Regions from separate parts of the Nonomuraea diastatica genome, predicted to be linked through region 1. Evidence: riboswitches for the same ligand, from Rfam matches in the RefSeq annotation. Region 1 holds a riboswitch; each other region holds the start of a gene.

Region 1 (3,264 bases):
GTCGATGAGGGCGCGGTTGGCGGCGAGGAAGGGCGGCCCCGGCTCGGTGCCGTCGCGCGGCGGCGCGATGGCGGAGATGACGGCGTCGTGGCCCTTGGCCAGCGTGGCGGCGTCGTGGACGTCGCCCTTGACGGGCCCGCTGCGGCTGAGGCCGGTCACCTCGTGCCCGCGGCCGGTCAGTTCAGCGGCGATGCGCTGACCGAGCATGCCGGTCGCGCCGAATAGAAGGATCTTCATGGCGCCACGATATCGATCGGATACTGGTTACTTCACCGTGCTATAAGTACCTTGTGGATACCGGTGATGTCTTCGACCCGAATTGCCCGACGCGGGTGGTCCTCGACCGGATCGGCGACAAATGGTCGGTGCTGGTGCTGCTCTGCCTCGCCGACGGGCCGATGCGCTTCACCCGGCTGCGCTCGCGGATCGGCGGGGTCACGCCCAAGGTGCTGACGCAGACGTTGCGGACCATGGAGCAGGACGGGCTGATCACGCGCGAGGTGTTCGCGGAGGTGCCGCCGCGGGTGGAGTACGCGCTGACCGACCTCGGCCGTTCCCTGCACGACCCCATCTCGGCGGTGGCCACGTGGGCCGAGACCCACGTGGCCGAGATCCTCCGGCGGCGGGAGCGGTCCGCGTAGTCAGGCGCCGGTCAGCTTGGCGATCTCGCGGGCGATCTCCGGCCAGAGCGGCTCGGGCAGGTCGTGGCCCATGCCCGGATAGGTCACCAGCCGGGCGCCGGGAATGGCCGCCGCCGTGGCCCGGCCGCCTTCGACCGGGATGAGCGGATCGTCCTCCCCGTGCAGCACCAGCGCCGGCATCGTCAGGCTCGCCAGCAGGTCCGTACGGTCGCCCGAAGCCATGATCGCGGCCAGCTGCCGGCCCGTGCCCGCCGGGTCGAAGCAGCGGTCGAACGCGCGCCCCGCCCTCTGGACGACCCTCGCCCGGTCCATCGCGTAACCGGGCGAGCCGATCACCGTATACGTCTCCAGCGCCTGCGCCATGACGGCCGCGCGGTCGGCGGCGGGGCGGGCGGTCAGGGCCGCGAACGCGGACTCCGTCGGCGGAGCGACCGTGGGGCCGGGCGTCGACATGATCGAGGTCAGGGTCAGCACCCGTGCCGGATACCGGATGGCCAGGGACTGGGCGATCATCCCGCCCATGGAGGCGCCGGCCACGTGGGCGGCCGGCCAGCCGATGGCGTCCATGAAGCCCGCGGTGTCGTCGGCCAGGTCGTCCAGCAGGTACGCCGAAGGCGCCCCCGTCGTGGGAGCGCCCTGGTCGTGGAGGTGAGTCGACAGGCCCGCGTCGCGGTTGTCGAACCGGACGACGTGGTGTCCCTGCTCCACCAGGAGCTCGCAGAACCCGTCGTCCCAGTGGGTGAGCTGTGCGCCGAGCCCCATGATGAGGAGCAGGGGCCGTCCGTCGGGGGAGCCGATGCTTTCGTAGGCGATGTCGATGCCGTTCGCGGCTACGCGGAGGGTCACGGGGGCCAGAATGTCATTCTGGTGCCGCGTTCGTAAAGTCAGCCTCGCCGGGCGTAGGCGCCGGTGGAGAAGGGCACCGGCCGCCCCTTCTTGCCCAGGCCGTCACCCCACTTGGTGATGACGTAGTCGATCTCGATGTGCCCCTTGCCGCCGTTACCGTCGATCATCAGCGAGTCGCGGTTGAAGGTGCCCCCGGTCAGGTCGGCGAACGTCTTGGCGTCGAGATCCAGCATGATGCCGCGGCTGGACGGCTCCCCGGGCCCTCGGTCCCCGACGAAGAAGGGCATCTTCTTGCCCTTGTAGATCACGTACCCCTCGGTCAGCAGCGGCCAGCTCGGGCTGGCGGCCATGCCCTTCTGCATCGGCTTGCCGCTGGCGGGCAGGCCGGTGTCGCCGGCCCTGCCCGAGCCGTCGTCCCAGAAGTACGACGCCGTGGTGGAGCCCTTGAACAGGACCTTCTCTTCGGCGCCCGGATCGGCGTGTGCCGCGGTGCAGACGACGCTCATCGAGCTGACGGTGGAGGCGGTGAGCAGGGCGAGGGAACGCAGGCCAAAACGGGGAGACATGAAATGTGGAGTCCTTCGCGAGGGGACGAGGGGGAGGCACGCCGGCAAGCAGGCACGGCGCTGCGGCACGCCCGAGCGACTACATCGGGCGAGAGAAAGAACCTGGGGAAGGAGGGCCGCTCAGGCGGCCGGCACTACGCGATTCGGGGGTACGACGCGGTGATACATGCGTTATGTCCTCTCCATCACACCTACCGGGTTAGCTGACGGGTTCGGGCGTGGAGATGCCCTACCGGCACGCGGCCGGATTCACCCCAGTGAGGGTGGGTCCCCGGTTCCCGATCGAGTCGGGATTCGGCGCCAGCCGGAGGCCCTCTCTTGGGTAAGGGCCAGGTCACCGGCTGGTAATGGCGGCAACTCTAGCAGCGAATCGGACATACGCAAACGATTCGCCATCAACCGGGCAAAGATCTACCTAGCGCGGGAATACGAAAGGGGGTACGGCATGCCGTACCCCCTCAGTTCCTTCCGGCTCAGCCGCCGCTCTTGCGCCTGAACGATCTCTTACTCGCAGCCGGGCCGTGCGTCCCGTGAATCTTCGATGGGTCGACGCCCCTGCCACCAGCGCCGGAGCCCGCGTGCTGGTTGCGCTTGCGCTCCAGTGCTTCGCGGAACTTGCGCTTCATCTCGTCCTCGGGAGTTTCGCTGACTTCCGGCTCCGGTGATTCCGCCATGAGGACCTCCATGGTGTTGGGGACAACGACAGCTTCGCACGGCGTCGCTTTCGACGCGAAACCGACCTCGCCCTGTCACCCGTCGCGGGTGAACGCCAGCAGCCGGAACACCGGGTCCGGCCCGTCCCGCCCCTGCCCGTGACCCACGAACGTGGCCTCGCCGGCCTGCCGCAGACCGTGCCGGGACGCCTCCGCCACGACCAGCTCCGGGGCGTCGGCGGGATGCCGCCGGCCTCCAGGCCCGTGGGCGGCCCGCTTGTCGACCGTCGTGACGTACACCCCGCCTGGCCGCACCACGCGCGCGGCCTCGGCGATCACGGGACGGGCGTCGTCGAGCAGGTGCAGCAGCCAGATCGTGGTGACCGCGTCGACCGCCCCGTCGCGTACGGGCAACGCGCAGCCGTCACCCAGGGTTACGCGCACGCGCCCTGCGGCGACCCGCGCCATGCCGGCGGAGGCGTCCACGCCGAGCACCCGCAGGCCGCGCCCGGCCAGTTCCCTGGTCACCAGCCCGGTGCCGCACGCGACGTCGAGCAG
Region 2 (3,264 bases), on a different contig from region 1:
GCGCGCTCAACAGGGGCCTTCGCATCGGAGGCGACCCTGACACGTTCAACTTGATCTGATGCGTCTAGCATCTTCCGCGTGCGGGATTTCACGTGGGGCATAGCGGCGACGGGCGTCATAGCGCGGACCGTGGGGGCGGCCATCGTGGCCGAGCCCGGGATGCGGGTGGGCGCCGTCGGCTCCAGGAATCCGCAACGGGCGCAGGCCCTGGCGGCCGCGCTGGGCGCGGAGTCGGCGTACGGCTCCTATGAGCGGCTCTGCGCCGACCCGGCGGTGGACGCGATCTACGTGGCGACGCCGCACACCGAGCACCTGCAGGTCGCGGAGGCCGCCATCGCCGCGGGCAAGGCCGTGTTGTGCGAGAAGCCGCTGGCCGCGACCGTGGACGACGCGGAGAAGATGGTACGCCTGGCGCGTGAGGCGGGCGTGTTCCTCATGGAAGCCATGTGGATGCGGTTCAACCCGCTGATCCGCCTCATCGCCGCCGATGCGCGCTTCGGCGACATCCGGTCGGTGCAGGCCAGTTTCGGCTTCGCCATGCCGTACGACCCCGCGCACCGGTTGTGGGCCCCGGAGCTGGGCGGAGGTTCGCTGCTCGACCTGGGGGTCTACCCGTTCGGCCTGGCCCAGCTGCTGCTGGGCATGCCCACCGGCCTGCGCATCACGGGATCCCTGGCGCCGAGCGGAGTTGACGCGGAGGCGGGCGGGGTGTTGCTCTACCCCGGCGGCAGACGGGCTTTCGTGGAAACTCCTTGCTGGGGAATTACCCGAACCAGGCCTGCGTTGTAGGGACACAGATGCGAGCGGACATCCACGCGCCGTTCTGGGCGCCGGAGCGGATCGTCCTCACCGGGCTCTCCATGGAGCCGGAAGAGCATGTGCTCGATCCGGCCGACAACGGATACGCCGGTGAGCTCCGCGAGGTCCGCGCCGCCACGGCCGAGGGCAGGACCGAATCCTCGATCATGCCCCTTGACGAATCCCTTGCCATGGCAGGGCTTCTGGCCGACGCTCGCAGGCAACTCGCCTAGCTGGGCTTTATAGAGTTGTAATCCTCTTGCCGCATGTATTACCTTGTGGGGCATCTTACGGCATACGTCCGGTTTGTCCGGCTATGTCTGACCATCGCACGAAAGATCACAGGATCGTCCTGTGACCGCTGAATCCGCATCGCGCGGAACCGGGGACCCACGTCCTTTGGGGTGAATCGGCACTCTGGTGCCGTAGGGCAGCTTCCACGCCCGAACCCGTCAGCTAACCCGGTAAGCGGCATGGAAGCAAGGAGTTACCCCCTCGATGGCCACGTTCCGTCTTACCGCAATCCCCAAGCGAACCATCACCTGCGCCGCACTCGGCGCCACCATCTTCGCCTCGGCCTTCGGCGTCAACGTCGCCGCGGCCAACGCCGACACCCCGCCCGTGGACAAGGTGGCCGCCGTCTCGCCGGTGACCGACTCCAAGCAGCGCGCGGCCAAGGACACCAAGGTCAACGTGACCGCCTCCCAGGTCCTGGACTTCGCGAAGTCCCAGGTCGGCATCTCCGAGAACGCCGCCGGCGGCGGCACCCCGTACCAGAAGTGGTACGCCGGCTCGCAGCGCGCCGCCGAGACCATCGCCCGCGACGGCGGCAACCGGGCCGCGTACCTGAACGCCGCCTGGTGCGCGATGTTCGTCTCCTGGGTCGGCGAGCAGACCGGCGCCCGCCCGCAGATCGGCTGGGACGCCTACACCGTCGCCCACGCCAAGTGGTTCGCCGCCAACGACCGCTTCGGCACCGAGGCCAAGCCCGGCGCCGTGGTGTTCTTCGCCTGGGACGGCGGCAAGGACATCACCGACATCCAGCACGTCGGCTTCGTCGTGAAGGACAACGGCGACGGCACCCTCTCCACGATCGAGGGCAACACCGGCAACGGCAAGGTCGAGGAGCGCACCCGTCCGAAGTCCCAGGTCGTCGGCTACGGCTACCCCGAGTACGCCGGCTGACCCGGTTGCCGCGCGCGAGCGCGCGTCCCGTGCGGGACGCGCGCTCGCGCGCGTTTCCGCCCGGTCCCCGCGCCCCCCGACCTAGCCGTCCGCCGCCGCTCGCTGGATGGCGTGCAGCTCGGCGTAGCGGCCCTGGCGGGCCATGAGCTCGCCGTGACCGCCCTGCTCGGCGATCCGCCCGCCGTCCAGCACCACGATCAGGTCGGCCATGCGCACCGTCGGGAAGCGGTGGGTGATCAGGAGGGTGATGGCGGCGCGGTGGCGGCGGGCGGCCTGCGCGTACCGGGCGAAGACGGCGCTCTCGGCGGGAGCGTCGAGGGAGGCGGTCGGCTCGTCCAGCACGAGCAGCAGTGGCTCCTCCCGCATCGAGGCGCGCGCCAGCGCCAGTCTCTGCCCCTGCCCGCCGGACAACGTCATGCCGCCCTCGAAGCTGTCGCCCAGCTCGGTGTCCAGGCCCCTGGGCAGCCCGGCCACCACCTCCGTGGCGCCGGCCCGCTCCAGTGCCTGGTCCACGGCGGTGCGGTCGTCCATGCGGGGCAGGTCGCCGATGCCGACGGTCTCGGCGGCGGTGAGCTCGAACGGGACCCAGTCCTGGAACACGGCGCTGATCCGGCTCCGCCAGCGCACGGCCGGCACGTCCCGCAGCGGGACGCCGTCCAGCAGGATCTCACCGCCGGAGGGCTGGTAGAGGCCGCACAGCAGCTTGACCAGGGTGGTCTTGCCCGAGCCGTGCGATCCGACCAGCGCGACGGTCGCGCCGGCGGGCAGGCTCAGGTCGATCCCGCGCAGCACGGGCCGGGTGGTGCCGGGGTAGGTGAACGACACGTTCCGCAGCGTGATGCCCTGCGCGAAGCTCTCAGGCGGCTCCGCCCCGCCGGCAGCGCGGTCCCGGCCGTGATCCCGCCCGTGTTCCCGGCTGTGGTCCCGCCCGCGTTCCCGGGTGTGGCCCTTCGTGGCCGCCCTCGCCCTGGCGTGGGGCGCGTCGTCGTCGGACTCTGCCGAGGCCGGGGTGTGGGTGCGGGCGTAGGCGCGGAGCCAGGCGAGCCGCGCGGCGGCGCGCAGACCGGCGGCCACCGACCCGACGTGGAAGGCCAGCCGGGACGCCTGGGTGACGAGCTGCACCCCGACGGTGGCCACCAGGACCACGTCGCCCGGCGTGGCCCGCCCCTGGGCCGCCAGCCAGGCCGCGCAGCCGAGCGCCGACACGTACCCCGCCAGGAACGTGCCCGACCCGGCGAACGTGAGCAGCGCGGCGCGGACCCCGGCCCGCGACGACCCCGC
Region 3 (3,264 bases), on a different contig from region 1:
CGCCATCGGGGTGGTCTTCTCGATCTGGCTGATCACCTTCCTGGACCCGACGACGTGGTTGCGCTTCGCCCTGTGGTTCGTGCTCGGGCTGGTCCTCTACTTCGCCTACAGCCGCCGGCACTCCGCGCTGGAACGGCCGCCGGCCGGGACGGGCGAGCGCTGACGTGGTGGCGCGCCGGCACAGCCCCGCCCGCCCGACGGCGCCGGCTGTGTCGGCGATCACACCGTGAAGCCGTCACGAAGTGAAGATCTCTGGAGTCAAGAGAGAGACATGACTCTCACAGGCAAGGAACGACCATGGCGAACACCAGCACCGCTCTCCTGCGCGACCTGCACAAGCCCGGCGACCCGCTGATCCTGCCCAATGTCTGGGACGCGGGCAGCGCCACCATCGTGGCCGAGGCGGGCTATCCCGCCCTGGCGACCGCCAGCGCGTCCATCGCCGCCCTGCTGGGGCGCGACGACCATGAGGGCGCGCCCGTCGGCGAGATGTTCGACATCGCCGCCAGGATCATCAGGGCCGTGGACGTACCCGTGTCGGTCGACGCCGAAGCCGGCTACGGCCTGCCGCCCGGCGAGCTCGTCGAGCGGCTCACCGCCATCGGCGCGGCCGGCTTCAACATCGAGGACACCGACCACCGGGCCGGGGGACTGGTCGACGCCGGCACGCAGGCCGCGCGCATCGCCGCTCTCCGGGAGGCGGGCCCCGACCTGGTGATCAACGCGCGGGTCGACGTGTTCCTGACCGGCTCCACCTCGGCCGAGGAGGTCGCCGAACGCGGGCGCCGCTACCTGGAGGCCGGCGCCGACTGCGTCTTCCCCATCCTGGCCCCCTCGGAAGAGGTGGTCGGCGACCTCGTCAAGGCCATCCCCGGGCCGGTCAACGTGTCCTGCCTGCCCGGCATGGACCTGGGCAGGCTGGCCTCCCTCGGCGTCGCCCGCGTGTCCTTCGGCCCGTTGACGTACCTGACCGCGCTGGAGGCGCTCAAGACCATGGCGGGCCGCATCCGGGCGGGCCAGGACCCGTACGCGGCCTGACCGGCGGCGCTCAGGCGGGCCTTCCGGGGGCCCCGGCGTCAGGTCCGCCCGTGCGAACCCGGTCAGGCGGACGCGCGGCCCAAGGCCCGCAACTCGTCGGGGGAGAGGGCGGAGACGTTCTGGTCGATGGGGGAGTCGGAGTACTGGTGGATGGTCCAGGTCTTCCAGTCGGCGGGCGGGGTCACCATCCCCTTCGGCTTGCTGTAGTGGGCCACCCACAGCGGGTACTCGGCCAGGCCCTTACCGTAGGTGTTGGCGAAGTTCCAGCCGCTGTAGAACATCGGGGTGACCCCGGTCTCGGCCTTCACGTGCGACAACCACGCCTTGGCCCAGGCGTTGACCTCCTCGACGGACTTGCCGTCGGTGGTCTCCAGGTCCAGCACCAGCAGGTCGCCGGGCTTGGAGGGCTGGGAGTTCACCATGGACAGGAAGTGGTCGGCCTCGGCGATGGGGTCGTTGCCGGGGTGTGCGTAGTGGTACGCCCCGCGCACGATGCCCTTCTTGCCCAGCTCGCTCCAGTGCCTGGCGAAGGCGGCGTCGCGGAAGTCGGTGCCCTCGGTGGCCTTGATGATGCCGAACTGCGCGGGGCTGGAGGCCCAGTCGTGCAGCGGCTGGTGGTTGGACACGTCCTGGCCGTAGGTGAGCGTCCGCTGCTCGGCCGCCTGGGCCGAGCCCGGTTCGACGGGAGACGCGTGCGCGGGCACGGTCGCGCCCGCGATGGCGGTGGCTCCGGCCAGGAGGGCGCCGGCGGCGGACAGGGTGAGACGTCGCGTAAGTTTGCGCATGGGGGGATCGACTCCTTGCTTCCATGTGCCTACCGGGTTAGCTGACGGGTTCGGGCTTGGAAGTGCCCTACGCGCGCAGCCCACGGCTGGCGTGCGATTCACCCCGGAAAGGTGGGTCCCCGGCTCCGCTGTGCGGATTCGGCCTGTCAACGTCGCGGCAACGGTTCGGCGAGCGCTCGCCTGGTGCCGTGTGCCGTAATCCCAAAAAGGTATATAACGCCCCATAAACGCTGCAAGCGGTATAAATCCCCATGCAATGTCGTTGGCCGTGGGGGAGCCCTGGATCGCCGCTCCCGCAGGCGTTCCAGGGCTTTGGCAAAGTTTTCCGGCACCGTACGCGGGCCCCACCGAAAGGGACGCGTGATACCCCTGTGACACGGGCCCCGCCGAGCACATCCCCGCCGAGCGCATCCGCCGGCAGTCCGTCCCGCCGGGGACCCGCGTCTCCCTCTACCGCTGCCCGGCGAGCCAGTCGTCGAAAGTGGTCGGCGCGATGCGCGCGCCCTCGCCGGGCAGCAGCACGTCGCCCGCCATCGCCGGGCCGAACACCCCCGACCACGTCGGCACGAGCCGCACCGTACGGCCCCGCGCCTCGTGAGTGCGCCGGGCCATGTCCACGAGGTCCTGCGGCTCGGGGCCGGCGACGTCGGCGTACCGCCCCCGAGGCTCCCCGGCCGCGATCTCGGCGAGGACGCCGGCCACGTCGGCGGGGGCGATCGGCTGCACGAGCAGCGGGGCGATCGTGGCGACGCCGTCCCGCTCCGTCCAGCCCGCCACCATCTCGGCGAAGTCGTGGAACTGCGTGACCGGCACGATCGTCCACGGCACCGGCCCGGCTGCCACGAGGCGCTCCTGCTCCCGCTTGCCGGCGTAGTGGGCGTTGCCCTCGACGCGACGGACCCCGGCGATCGACAGCAGGACGTGGTGGCGCACCCCGGCCCGCTCCTCGGCGGCCAGCAGGTTGCGGGTGGTGGCGCCGAAGAACGCCACCGTCTCCTCCGGGCCGGCCGCCGGCGCGTTGATGGCGTCGACGACCGCCTCCGCACCGGCCAGGGCGTCGTCGAGCCCGTTACCGGTCGCCAGGTCCATTCCGAGCGAACGACTGATGCGCACGACCTCGTGGCCGTCGCGTTCAAGGGTCGCGGCGGTGAGCGCCCCTATGTTCCCGGTCGCGCCGGCGACTGCGATCCGCATGATGATCTCCTTAATTATGGACTAAACGGATCTATGATAGCTGCGATAGAATCGGGGCGTGAAGCTGCCTGTGAGCACCGAGTGGGTTCTGCACTGCGCGACCACGCTGGCCCAGCTCGAACCGGGAGCCAGCGCGTCGGCGGCCCAGCTCGCCCTCCACTACGACCTCCCGGCGGCCTACCTCACCAAGCAGTTGAAGGAGCTGGTCAAGGCCGGGCTGCTGGCCGCGTCCACCGGCCCGAGGGGA

What was found. Region 1 has a riboswitch for cyclic di-AMP ahead of E1294_RS34610 (hypothetical protein). Riboswitches for the same ligand answer to the same signal wherever they lie in the genome.
Region 2: linked by a shared signal. The riboswitch ahead of E1294_RS19250 (CHAP domain-containing protein) and the one ahead of E1294_RS34610 (hypothetical protein) in region 1 are both predicted to bind cyclic di-AMP.
Region 3: linked by a shared signal. The riboswitch ahead of E1294_RS53665 (glycoside hydrolase family 25 protein) and the one ahead of E1294_RS34610 (hypothetical protein) in region 1 are both predicted to bind cyclic di-AMP.

What each region holds. Positions count from the first base shown of each region.
Region 1 covers NZ_SMKP01000126.1:16,085-19,348, forward strand. Annotated here, with positions in the region: gene E1294_RS34595 (NAD(P)-dependent oxidoreductase) at 1-237, opposite strand, end outside; gene E1294_RS34600 (winged helix-turn-helix transcriptional regulator) at 291-641, shown strand; gene E1294_RS34605 (alpha/beta fold hydrolase) at 642-1,487, opposite strand; gene E1294_RS34610 (hypothetical protein) at 1,526-2,053, opposite strand; cyclic di-AMP (ydaO/yuaA leader) riboswitch at 2,227-2,363, opposite strand; gene E1294_RS34615 (DUF5302 domain-containing protein) at 2,527-2,727, opposite strand; gene E1294_RS34620 (class I SAM-dependent methyltransferase) at 2,803-3,264, opposite strand, start outside.
Region 2 covers NZ_SMKP01000051.1:2,959-6,222, reverse strand. Annotated here, with positions in the region: gene E1294_RS19265 (aldo/keto reductase) at 1-59, shown strand, start outside; gene E1294_RS19260 (Gfo/Idh/MocA family protein) at 79-789, shown strand; gene E1294_RS19255 (hypothetical protein) at 798-1,031, shown strand; cyclic di-AMP (ydaO/yuaA leader) riboswitch at 1,148-1,284, shown strand; gene E1294_RS19250 (CHAP domain-containing protein) at 1,297-1,983, shown strand; gene E1294_RS19245 (ABC transporter ATP-binding protein) at 2,065-3,264, opposite strand, start outside.
Region 3 covers NZ_SMKP01000229.1:3,746-7,009, forward strand. Annotated here, with positions in the region: gene E1294_RS46005 (amino acid permease) at 1-163, shown strand, start outside; gene E1294_RS46010 (isocitrate lyase/PEP mutase family protein) at 298-1,038, shown strand; gene E1294_RS53665 (glycoside hydrolase family 25 protein) at 1,101-1,823, opposite strand; cyclic di-AMP (ydaO/yuaA leader) riboswitch at 1,835-1,977, opposite strand; gene E1294_RS46020 (SDR family oxidoreductase) at 2,274-3,017, opposite strand; gene E1294_RS46025 (RrF2 family transcriptional regulator) at 3,076-3,264, shown strand, end outside.